Regions from separate parts of the Lysinibacillus sp. NPDC093216 genome, predicted to be linked through region 2. Evidence: riboswitches for the same ligand, from Rfam matches in the RefSeq annotation. Region 2 holds a riboswitch; each other region holds the start of a gene.
What was found. A riboswitch is a leader RNA that binds a small molecule or an ion and turns the genes downstream of it on or off. The one in region 2 is predicted to bind thiamine pyrophosphate.

Region 1 (3,288 bases), on a different contig from region 2:
CATGGAAAATGATCGACCATCTTGGAAAAATACATAATCAGTAGCATAACATTTATCCTCTAAATGACCGCCTTTAATAATGACGCATTGAACGCCCATTAGTAATAAGACCTTAGCTGCTTCTTTAATATCTGTTAAAGAATTGATTGTCCTTCCAGAAAGGGTTTCTGCCTCAGGAATGTTCGGTGTTACGACTGTTGCTAAAGGAAGCAAACAACTGCGTAATACCTCAATTGCTTCTTGCTGTAATAAACTTTCACCGCCTTTTGCAATCATGACAGGATCTACTATAAGCGGAATATTTCTTTCAGCTAAAATCTGTGCAATTGATTGAATTATTTCAGAGGAAAACAGCATTCCGGTTTTAACGGCACTTATTGAAAAATCCTCGACTAGCGCTTGGAGTTGTTTCTCAACAAAACTAACTTCAATTGGTAAGACATCCGATACACCAAGTGTATTCTGAGCGGTTAAAGCTGTAATAACAGACGTTCCAAACACCTTTAATTCCTGAAATGTTTTTAAATCAGCCTGTATGCCTGCACCGCCACCACTATCAGAACCAGCAATTGTTGTTACAATATGCATTATTGTTCACCACCCTTGGAAAGGCGATGTAGTTCGTTCAATACTGCAATTTGAAAATCGCCAATGTATGAAGTAGAAGAAGCGGCTTGTTCAGCCACTTTTTTATAAAGCGATAATGTTTCTACCAATTGGTCGAATGGTTTATTTCCTGCGACGTAGGATGCACAACAAATGGCGCTCAATAAGCAACCTGTTCCAGTAACTTCTGTCATTTGAAAATTTCCACCTGTAACCCATTGCTGATGTTCGCCATCAGTAATAAAATCCTTTTCACCGGTCACAATAACAATACAATCGTAGAGTTGAGCTACTTTTTGTGCCTCAACTTCTAAAGAAATTGAACCACTCCCACTATCTACGCCTTTTTGTTGCCATTCTACATCGGCTATAGCTGCAAGCTCTCCGATATTACAACGAATAGCCGCAAAATTTATTTCCTCAAGTAATTGTTGTACCGTTTGTTTCCGGTAAGTTGTTGCACCTGCAGCAACAGGATCTAAAATGACGGGAATACCAAGGGCATTTGCTTTTTTTCCAGCAAGTAACATTGATTCTTTCATTCGCTCGTTAAGGGTACCGATATTTATCAATAAGCCTGAGGAAATTGCGACCATTTCTTCAACCTCATGACTGTCATCTGCCATAACTGGTGAAGCGCCTATTGCTAATAAGCCATTTGCTTGAAAATTAGCCACAACATAATTAGTAATGCAATGAATAAGTGGATTTTGTTTACGGATAGTATGAAATACCATTTTAAGTCCTCCTTGTTGGATGGACGTAAGCGTGCAAAAAAGGCTCTTTTTCGTGTAGAAAAAAACACGCAAAAGAGCCTTTCATCAGTAAATAGATGTGAGTTGCTCCCTACGTCAGTATTAACTAACAGGTTCAAAGGGTCAGGTTTTACCTTCTCAACTCTAAATGAGTCCCCCTGCAATCTTGCTTTTAGTTGACCAAAATGTACCATATTATTCACTCGTGTTCAATAGGGAGTTTTTTTCTTCATTGCGAAAACGGCACTAAAGCTAAGTCGAAATTGATAGTACTAATACGTGACTGATGCCATATAGCAGAACATGATAGTTGTCACGACTTTAATGAATTGGAGTGAATTCCATTGAAAATGATAAAAATTGAGTTTTATAATGAGCGTACAAAAGGGGGCATTTGCCATGAAAAGAGAAGATTTAATCGCACCAGAATGGTATAACATTTCAGAGGAAATTGAAAAATATGCACAGGATTCTACTAAAAATGCATTATTAGTTTATAACGAAGATGAGGAAATTCAGTACTTAACATATCGAGCTTTACTTGAAAAGGCGAACCAGGCAGCACATGTATTTACATCTCAAGGTTTAAAAAAAGGTGATGTTATTTTGGTCATGGTGCCCAGATCAGTTGAAGCATATATCGTCTATATTGCTGCCTTAAAGGCAGGCTTAATCATTATACCTAGCTCAGAAATGCTGAGAACTAAGGATATTGAATATCGAATCAATCATGCCGATGCAAAAGGCGTTGTAGCATTTGAGCCTTATATTGAACAATTCGATAATGTGGGGAAATTACAAGAAATACAGCAATTTGTCATTGGTCATGCACAGGAACCTTGGCAGCCGCTGCTTGAAAAAATGCAAAATCAACCGACGACTTACATAAGTTCTACGCCGACTAAGAGTACAGACATTGCATTTTTAGCTTATACGAGTGGTACAACAGGCAATCCAAAGGCAGCGGTTCATACACATAGCTGGGGTTATGCGCACTTGCGAACTACTGCTCCAAATTGGTTAGGTGTACAAGAAGGTGACATTGTTTGGGCTACAGCAGCACCAGGATGGCAAAAATGGATTTGGACTCCGTTCCTTGCTACTTTAGGAAGTGGTGCAACAGCATTTGTTTTCAAAGGTCACTTTGATGCGGCAACATACCTTGCATTGCTTGAAAAATTTAATATAAATATTCTGTGTTGCACACCGACCGAATACAGATTTATGGCAAGTCTTGAAAATTTGCAAGACTTTAATTTAAGTACGATACGTCAGGCTGTGTCAGCGGGTGAACCTTTAAATAGTGAAGTGATAAAAGTATTTTCCGAAGTCTTTAATTTACAAGTACGTGATGGTTATGGACAAACAGAGAATACATTACTTGTTGGAACAATGGTAGGGATGGAGGCTAGAATGGGCTCAATGGGTAAGCCTACTCCGGGTAATACTGTTGAAATTATTAATGATATTGGAAATCCCACTGTAATTGGAGAAGTTGGAGATATTGCTGTACACTGTGAATCACCCGCGTTATTTAAGAAATATTTAAACGATCCCGAACGTACAAATTTACAATTTAGAGGCGATTGGTATATTACAGGAGATCGTGCATATAAAGATGAAGATGGCTATTTTTGGTTTGAAGGACGTGGGGATGATGTTATTATTTCGTCTGGATATACGATAGGCCCATTTGAGGTAGAAGATGCGTTATTGAAGCATCCAGCGGTAAAAGAAACTGCCGTAGTCGCGAGTCCAGATGAAATTCGTGGAAATCTCGTGAAGGCATTTGTTGTGCTCTCTGATGGTGTAGTTGGTGATGAAACGCTTATTAAAAAACTACAAAGCCATGTGAAAACTTTAACAGCCCCTTATAAATATCCTCGTGCTATTGAGTTTGTTACTGAGCTACCAAAGACTACATCAG
Region 2 (3,288 bases):
CGAACCGCTCCGTTTATGATTTACAAAGGGCTAAAGATCGTTCGCATATCGTTGATGGCTTGATTAAGGCGCTTTCTATTTTAGATGAAGTTATTGCTACGATTCGTTCGTCTAATGATAAACGAGATGCGAAAACGAATTTACAGGTGAAATTTGACTTTACAGAAGTGCAATCAGAGGCGATCGTTAGCTTGCAATTATACCGATTAACGAATACAGATATCACAGAGCTTCGCCATGAACAGGATGAACTAAATAAACTGATCGCCAAGCTTGAAGGTATTCTTAATAGTGAAGCAAAGCTTGTACGTGTTATTAAACAGGAACTACTTGACATTAAAAAGCGCTTTGCAGAGCCACGTCGTTCAAAAATCGAACAAGAAATTGAAGAAATCAAAATTACGTTAGATGTCCTTGTCCCAAGTGAAGAGGTCGTAGTGACTGTCACAAAGGATGGCTATATTAAGCGTACATCTACACGTTCACATGCAGCTTCGAATGGTCAGGATTTTGCGATGAAGGATTCCGATTATTTATTATATGAAGCAAATTTAAATACACAGCATCATCTACTGCTGTTTACAAATCGAGGCAATTATATTTATCAGCCTGTCCATGAACTACCTGATATTCGTTGGAAGGATCTTGGTCAGCATATTTCTAGTATTGTGCCGACAGGGGAAGATGAATCTATTATTGCTGTATATGGTTTTGAGACATTTGAACAGGCCAATACGTATATTTTAACGGCTACGAAAGATGGACAAATTAAACGCTCACCTGTAGCAGATTATGCTGTTACACGTTATTCTAAACCAATCAAAACGATGAATGTTAAGTCAGGCGATGAAATGATTTTTGCAGGTATCGTGACAGACGAAGTAGAACTAATGTTAACAACAGATACTGCCTATGCTATTCGTTTCCCAATGGAGGAATTGCCAGTAACGGGTGTGAAAACAGGCGGTGTCAAAGGGATTACGCTGAAAGACGGAGAAGCATTAGTCGGCATCAATGTTTTACCGCCAAATGCCACGGCATATGTTGCGATTGTGACACATCGTGGTGCGGTGAAGAAAATGAATGTTGCCGAGGTAGAGATGACGAGTCGTGCAAAACGTGGCTTAAAAGTGTTAACGGAATTAAAAGCGAACCCACATCGTATCGTGGCTGTAGTCAAGGTAACTGATGAGGAACGGCTAACAATCGAAACGGAAAAAGGCGTGCAAGAGATCCTTGATGTACAAGCATTAACTCGAGCAGATCGCCATTCCAATGGCTCCTTTAAAGTGGATATAGCTACAGACGGTGCTATTTCACATGTCTTTACGGTCAAAAAAGAATAGAAATAAAACTGATTTTATAGCCCATGCTCCTTAGAGAGCTGGGCTTTTTTTCTATATAGGAATCAAAAGAAAGGGTAGGTGTATAGTGACAATAAAGTTTTTAGGCAAATTGGTGAATCGGGTGTAGCTTTACAAGTAAGTTGTTATGAAGATTACTGATTCTTATTCAACGTCTTACTACTAAAAGCAAAAATTAAAAACCACAAAAGGTTCTTGATTTGATTATCAACAATAGTATTTAACAGTGCCTATTAAAACTTCGAACAATATACCGCTTCTTGATTTCAGGAGGGGATTCCTTTTAAATAAAAAATGTTTTACCAAAAAAACGGTGAATATTCTCAGGAAATGGAATTGTTGAAGAGAAAGATGAGGCTTTAAATTATATTTACGGGGCTTTCAGAAAACAGAGCCTTGTCATTTACGGATAGATATGGGTATAATAATCACGAAAAGTTCATATGGAAAGAATGTAGGGGGGCTGGTGTTGCCAGCTGAGATTGTGTCCGATAGACGCTGACTCTTTGAACCTGATTTGGCTCGTACCAGCGTAGGGAACATCTATTCAAAAAGTAAAAGTTTTTGATATTGATTACAAAACGTCTGGGAGGAATCCTAGGCGTTTTTTATGTTTTCAGACTTTTATTCATGCACAGACTTTGGGTTTGGGTGTAAACAGACCGTGAATACGCTTTCTTCTGGTAAACACATTCATTTATGAACAATTTCACACTACTTTACTTGGAGGATTCAGCATGAAAAAATGGTTATTGATCCTGTTGGCTACACTGTTAACATTAGTGGGCTGTAGCGAAAAAGAGGATAAAAAGGATACTAAGGGATTAACAAAAGTATCAGTCGTTCTCGATTGGACACCGAACACAAATCATACAGGTTTATATGTTGCGAAAAAACTTGGCTTCTTTAAGGAGCAAGGCTTAGATGTCGATATTTTATTACCTGGCGAAACAGGTGCTGATCAGCTTGTGGCGTCTGGCAAGGCTCAGTTTGGCGTAAGTTATCAGGAAGGGATTACACAGGCCCGTGTGCAAGATGTACCTTTAGTATCGATTGCAGCGATTATTCAGCATAATACTTCTGGCTTCGCATCCATTGCATCAAAAGGCATTTCGTCACCAAAGGATTTTGAAGGTAAAACATACGGTGGCTGGGGTGCACCACTTGAAAAGGCTGTACTACAATCACTTATGCAAACAGAAAATGCGGATATTAATAAGTTAGATATTGTCAATGCAGGCGATATAGATTTCTTCACAATGATGAAAAAAGATATTGATTTTGCGTGGATCTATTATGCATGGACAGGTATCGAAGCAGAACTACGTGGCGAAAAACTGAACATGCTATATTTAACAGATTATAGTGATCAGTTAGATTATTACACGCCTGTACTCGCTACAAATGAAAAAATGATTAAGGATGATCCTGAGACGGTCAAAGCATTTGTCGCTGCTGCAGCAAAGGGCTATGAATATGCGATAATACATCCGAATGAGGCAGCTGATATTTTACTAGAAGCTGTACCTGATTTAGATAAAAACCTTGTGCATAAAAGTCAGGAATGGCTAGCAGATAAGTATCAAGACGACGCTAAACAATGGGGCGAGCAAAAGCTAGCTGTCTGGGAAAACTACGCGAAATGGATGGCCAGCAACAAAGTTTTAGAGGGCGAATTTAACGCAGTACAAGCATTTACAAACGACTTTTTACCGAAAAAGGAGACAAAGTAATATGGCAAACTCATTAATAAGTGTACAAATTATCCCGAAAACTGAAAAATATGAGGATGTGATCCCATATGTCGATGCAGCGATTGCGGTTATCGACGCTTCAGGAGTTAAATATGAAGTGCACCCGTTAGAAACGACAATGGAAGGTGAGCTACCGGTTTTATTACAAATCATTGAAAAAATGAATGACA
Region 3 (3,288 bases), on a different contig from region 2:
TCAAAATGCCTATTATTCATGCACTTATTATTGGTGTGGCAATGAACTATTTTAATATTGCTATTCCACAGTTTGTAAGAATTCCGATAGATCATGTGGCAGATGGCTTTATCGCTGTAGCATTAATAACTTTAGGGGCACAACTATCCCAGCTTGAAATCAAATCCATGTTCAATAAAGTGGTATTCATTAGCTGTTTTACGCGACTAGTCATAGGGCCAACCGTAGCATTGTTTATCATTTTTGCGCTTGGTCTTGACGGTGTCGTGGCACAATCACTTTTTATAGCTAGTTCGTTCCCGACGTCGCGAAATAGCTCAAGTTTGGCATTAGAATATGACGTAGAATCGGCAACTGCTGCACAAACAGTTTTATTTTCAACGATTGTAAGCTGTATTACAGTGACAATCGTGATTTATGTAGCGGAACTGTTGTTTACCTAATGGCTAGGTGCTCATTTGATTGCCCATAGTTGATAAAAACTGAAATTGTTCTGATAAAAGTTAAAATTGTTCCGATAAAACAAGATAATATTCCGATAAAAGTTAAAATTGTTCCGATAAAATGAGATTTTGTTCCGATAAATCTTCAAAGTATATGAATTCATCGAATAACGTGAAGTTGAATTCCGTTCCGGCTGTGCGCTTTGTAGCTGACGCTTTGCTTTCGCTACAGAAAACATTTGTAGCTGACGCTTCGCTTTTGCGCAGAGCAAAGCTTCCTGGGGGCGTCCGATGAGCTGTTTCGCATACGCTCCGAAGTCTAATCAGAAGCTGATTCTTGATGAATGTGCCAAAAATAATCAAATGAAGCTTCCATCTATTAGCAATATCTGCTACACTATCATCAAACTTAATAGCATTAACTAGGGGAGTCTGATGAGTCAGGCTGAGAGGGAAACGCATAGAGGTTTCTTGACCCTTTGGACCTGATCTGGCTCATACCAGCGTGGGAAAGTTAACCATTATTGCACTCAATGTTATTTGCAATAACTATACCTTTACATTCTTAGCCGGATCCAAAATTTTTTGGATTCGGCTTTTGTCTTTGTTTGGGTGAGCTAGATTCGGTCCTTATATAAATGTAAAAGGGAGCGAAGTAGTTTATGACAACAGTTAGCGACAAGAATATTACGATTATGTCCAGTTTTGAAGGAAGTAAAAAAGTTTACGTAGAAGGATCTCAATCAGATATTTTAGTGCCAATGCGTGAAATTGCTCTAAGTCCAACGACAGGAAGCTTTGGTGAAGAGGAAAATGCGCCAGTACGTGTTTATGATACGAGCGGCCCGTACACTGATCCTGCGTATAAGGTGGATATTACGAAAGGATTGCCAGCTTTATGTAGTGCATGGATCAAAGAACGCGGTGATGTTGAAGAATACGAAGGTCGTACTATCAAGCCAGAAGATAATGGATTCCGTAAAGCTGATGATCCGCGAATGAATGAAAATGTTTTTCCGGAATTATCTAGAAAGCCTTTACGCGCGAAGAAAGGTAAAAATGTAACACAGCTTCACTATGCACGAAAGGGAATTATTACTCCAGAAATGGAATTTGTAGCGATACGTGAAAATATGGACCCGGAATTTGTGCGCTCAGAAATCGCTGCAGGACGTGCTATTTTGCCATCTAATATTAATCACCCTGAGGCAGAGCCGATGATTATTGGACGTAACTTCCACGTGAAAATTAACGCCAATATTGGCAATTCAGCAGTGTCATCCTCTATTGCAGAAGAGGTAGAAAAAATGACGTGGGCTACACGCTGGGGTGCTGATAACATTATGGATTTATCTACTGGTAAGCATATTCATACGACACGTGAATGGATTATCCGTAATGCCGCGGTGCCAGTAGGAACGGTGCCGATTTATCAAGCGCTAGAAAAAGTAAATGGTGTGGCAGAGGATTTAACGTGGGAAGTGTATCGTGATACGTTAATCGAACAGGCTGAGCAAGGTGTTGATTACTTCACGATTCATGCAGGGGTATTACTGCGCTATGTGCCATTAACGGCTAATCGTGTAACAGGCATAGTGTCCCGTGGAGGCTCGATTATGGCGCAGTGGTGTTTATATCACCATCAAGAGAGCTTTTTATATACTCATTTTGAAGAAATCTGTGAAATTATGAAAACCTATGATGTAGCCTTCTCTTTAGGTGATGGTTTACGTCCGGGTTCTATAGCAGATGCAAATGATGAGGCTCAATTTGCGGAGCTAGATACGCTAGGGGAATTAACGCAAATTGCCTGGAAGCATGATGTACAGGTGATGGTAGAAGGACCGGGACATGTTCCAATGCATCTTATTAAAGAAAATATGGATAAGCAGTTAGAGGTGTGTAAGGAAGCACCTTTCTATACTTTAGGGCCGTTAACAACAGATATTGCTCCTGGCTATGACCATATTACATCAGCTATCGGTGCTGCGATGATCGGTTGGTATGGTACAGCGATGCTATGTTATGTGACGCCTAAAGAGCATCTCGGCTTACCAAATCGTGAGGATGTTCGCGTAGGGGTTATTACGTATAAAATTGCTGCACACGCGGCAGATTTGGCGAAAGGGCATCCGGGAGCACAGCAGCGTGACGATGCACTATCTAAGGCACGATTTGAATTCCGCTGGCGCGATCAATTCAATCTTTCGTTAGATCCAGAGCGTGCGGTCGAATACCACGATGAAACGTTGCCTGCAGAAGGAGCGAAAACTGCGCACTTCTGTTCAATGTGTGGACCTAAGTTTTGTAGTATGAGAATCTCACAAGATATTCGTAATTATGCAAAAGATCAAGATTTAAATACGACTGAAGCGATCCACCAAGGTATGCAGGAAAAGGCAAAGGAATTTAAAAAGGCAGGCAGTCAAATTTATCAATAATTATTAGAGCGGGCTTGTGTCTACTAGACACAAGCCTTTTTTGGTCATTAAGATAAAAAAGCTCCATGTGAAGTTGCCCTTCACATGGAGTAAAAAGTTGGATTTGGATATCAATAATAAGTGGAAAAAATCAATTATGCCTCAGCAAATGTTTGTTTGCTGAAATAAATTAAACGTTTGTTGGTTGTTTTTCGTATGGGTTTGAAAGATCCATACCTTCCAATGAAAGACCCATAGCTTTTGCTACACCTTCACCATATGCTGGATCAGCTAAATAGCAGTGCAGGATATGACGACGTTTGATGAACTCTTCAACTGGTGCCATATCATTAGCAGTATTTTCGAATAGGCGTTGTTGTTCTTCGGCAGTCATTAGGCGGAATAATTTACCCGGCTGCTCGAAG

Region 1: linked by a shared signal. The riboswitch ahead of thiM (hydroxyethylthiazole kinase) and the one ahead of ACQKOG_RS19735 (ABC transporter substrate-binding protein) in region 2 are both predicted to bind thiamine pyrophosphate.
Region 3: linked by a shared signal. The riboswitch ahead of thiC (phosphomethylpyrimidine synthase ThiC) and the one ahead of ACQKOG_RS19735 (ABC transporter substrate-binding protein) in region 2 are both predicted to bind thiamine pyrophosphate.

What each region holds. Positions count from the first base shown of each region.
Region 1 is NZ_JBNNVB010000008.1:109,587-112,874, forward strand. It holds gene thiD (bifunctional hydroxymethylpyrimidine kinase/phosphomethylpyrimidine kinase) at 1-588, opposite strand, end outside; gene thiM (hydroxyethylthiazole kinase) at 588-1,343, opposite strand; TPP riboswitch at 1,433-1,531, opposite strand; gene mbcS (acyl-CoA synthetase MbcS) at 1,761-3,288, shown strand, end outside.
Region 2 is NZ_JBNNVB010000021.1:57,632-60,919, reverse strand. It holds gene parC (DNA topoisomerase IV subunit A) at 1-1,346, shown strand, start outside; TPP riboswitch at 1,811-1,920, shown strand; gene ACQKOG_RS19735 (ABC transporter substrate-binding protein) at 2,102-3,097, shown strand; gene ACQKOG_RS19730 (thiamine-binding protein) at 3,099-3,288, shown strand, end outside.
Region 3 is NZ_JBNNVB010000018.1:102,074-105,361, forward strand. It holds gene ACQKOG_RS18355 (AEC family transporter) at 1-443, shown strand, start outside; TPP riboswitch at 858-972, shown strand; gene thiC (phosphomethylpyrimidine synthase ThiC) at 1,106-2,884, shown strand; gene ACQKOG_RS18365 (catalase) at 3,054-3,288, opposite strand, start outside.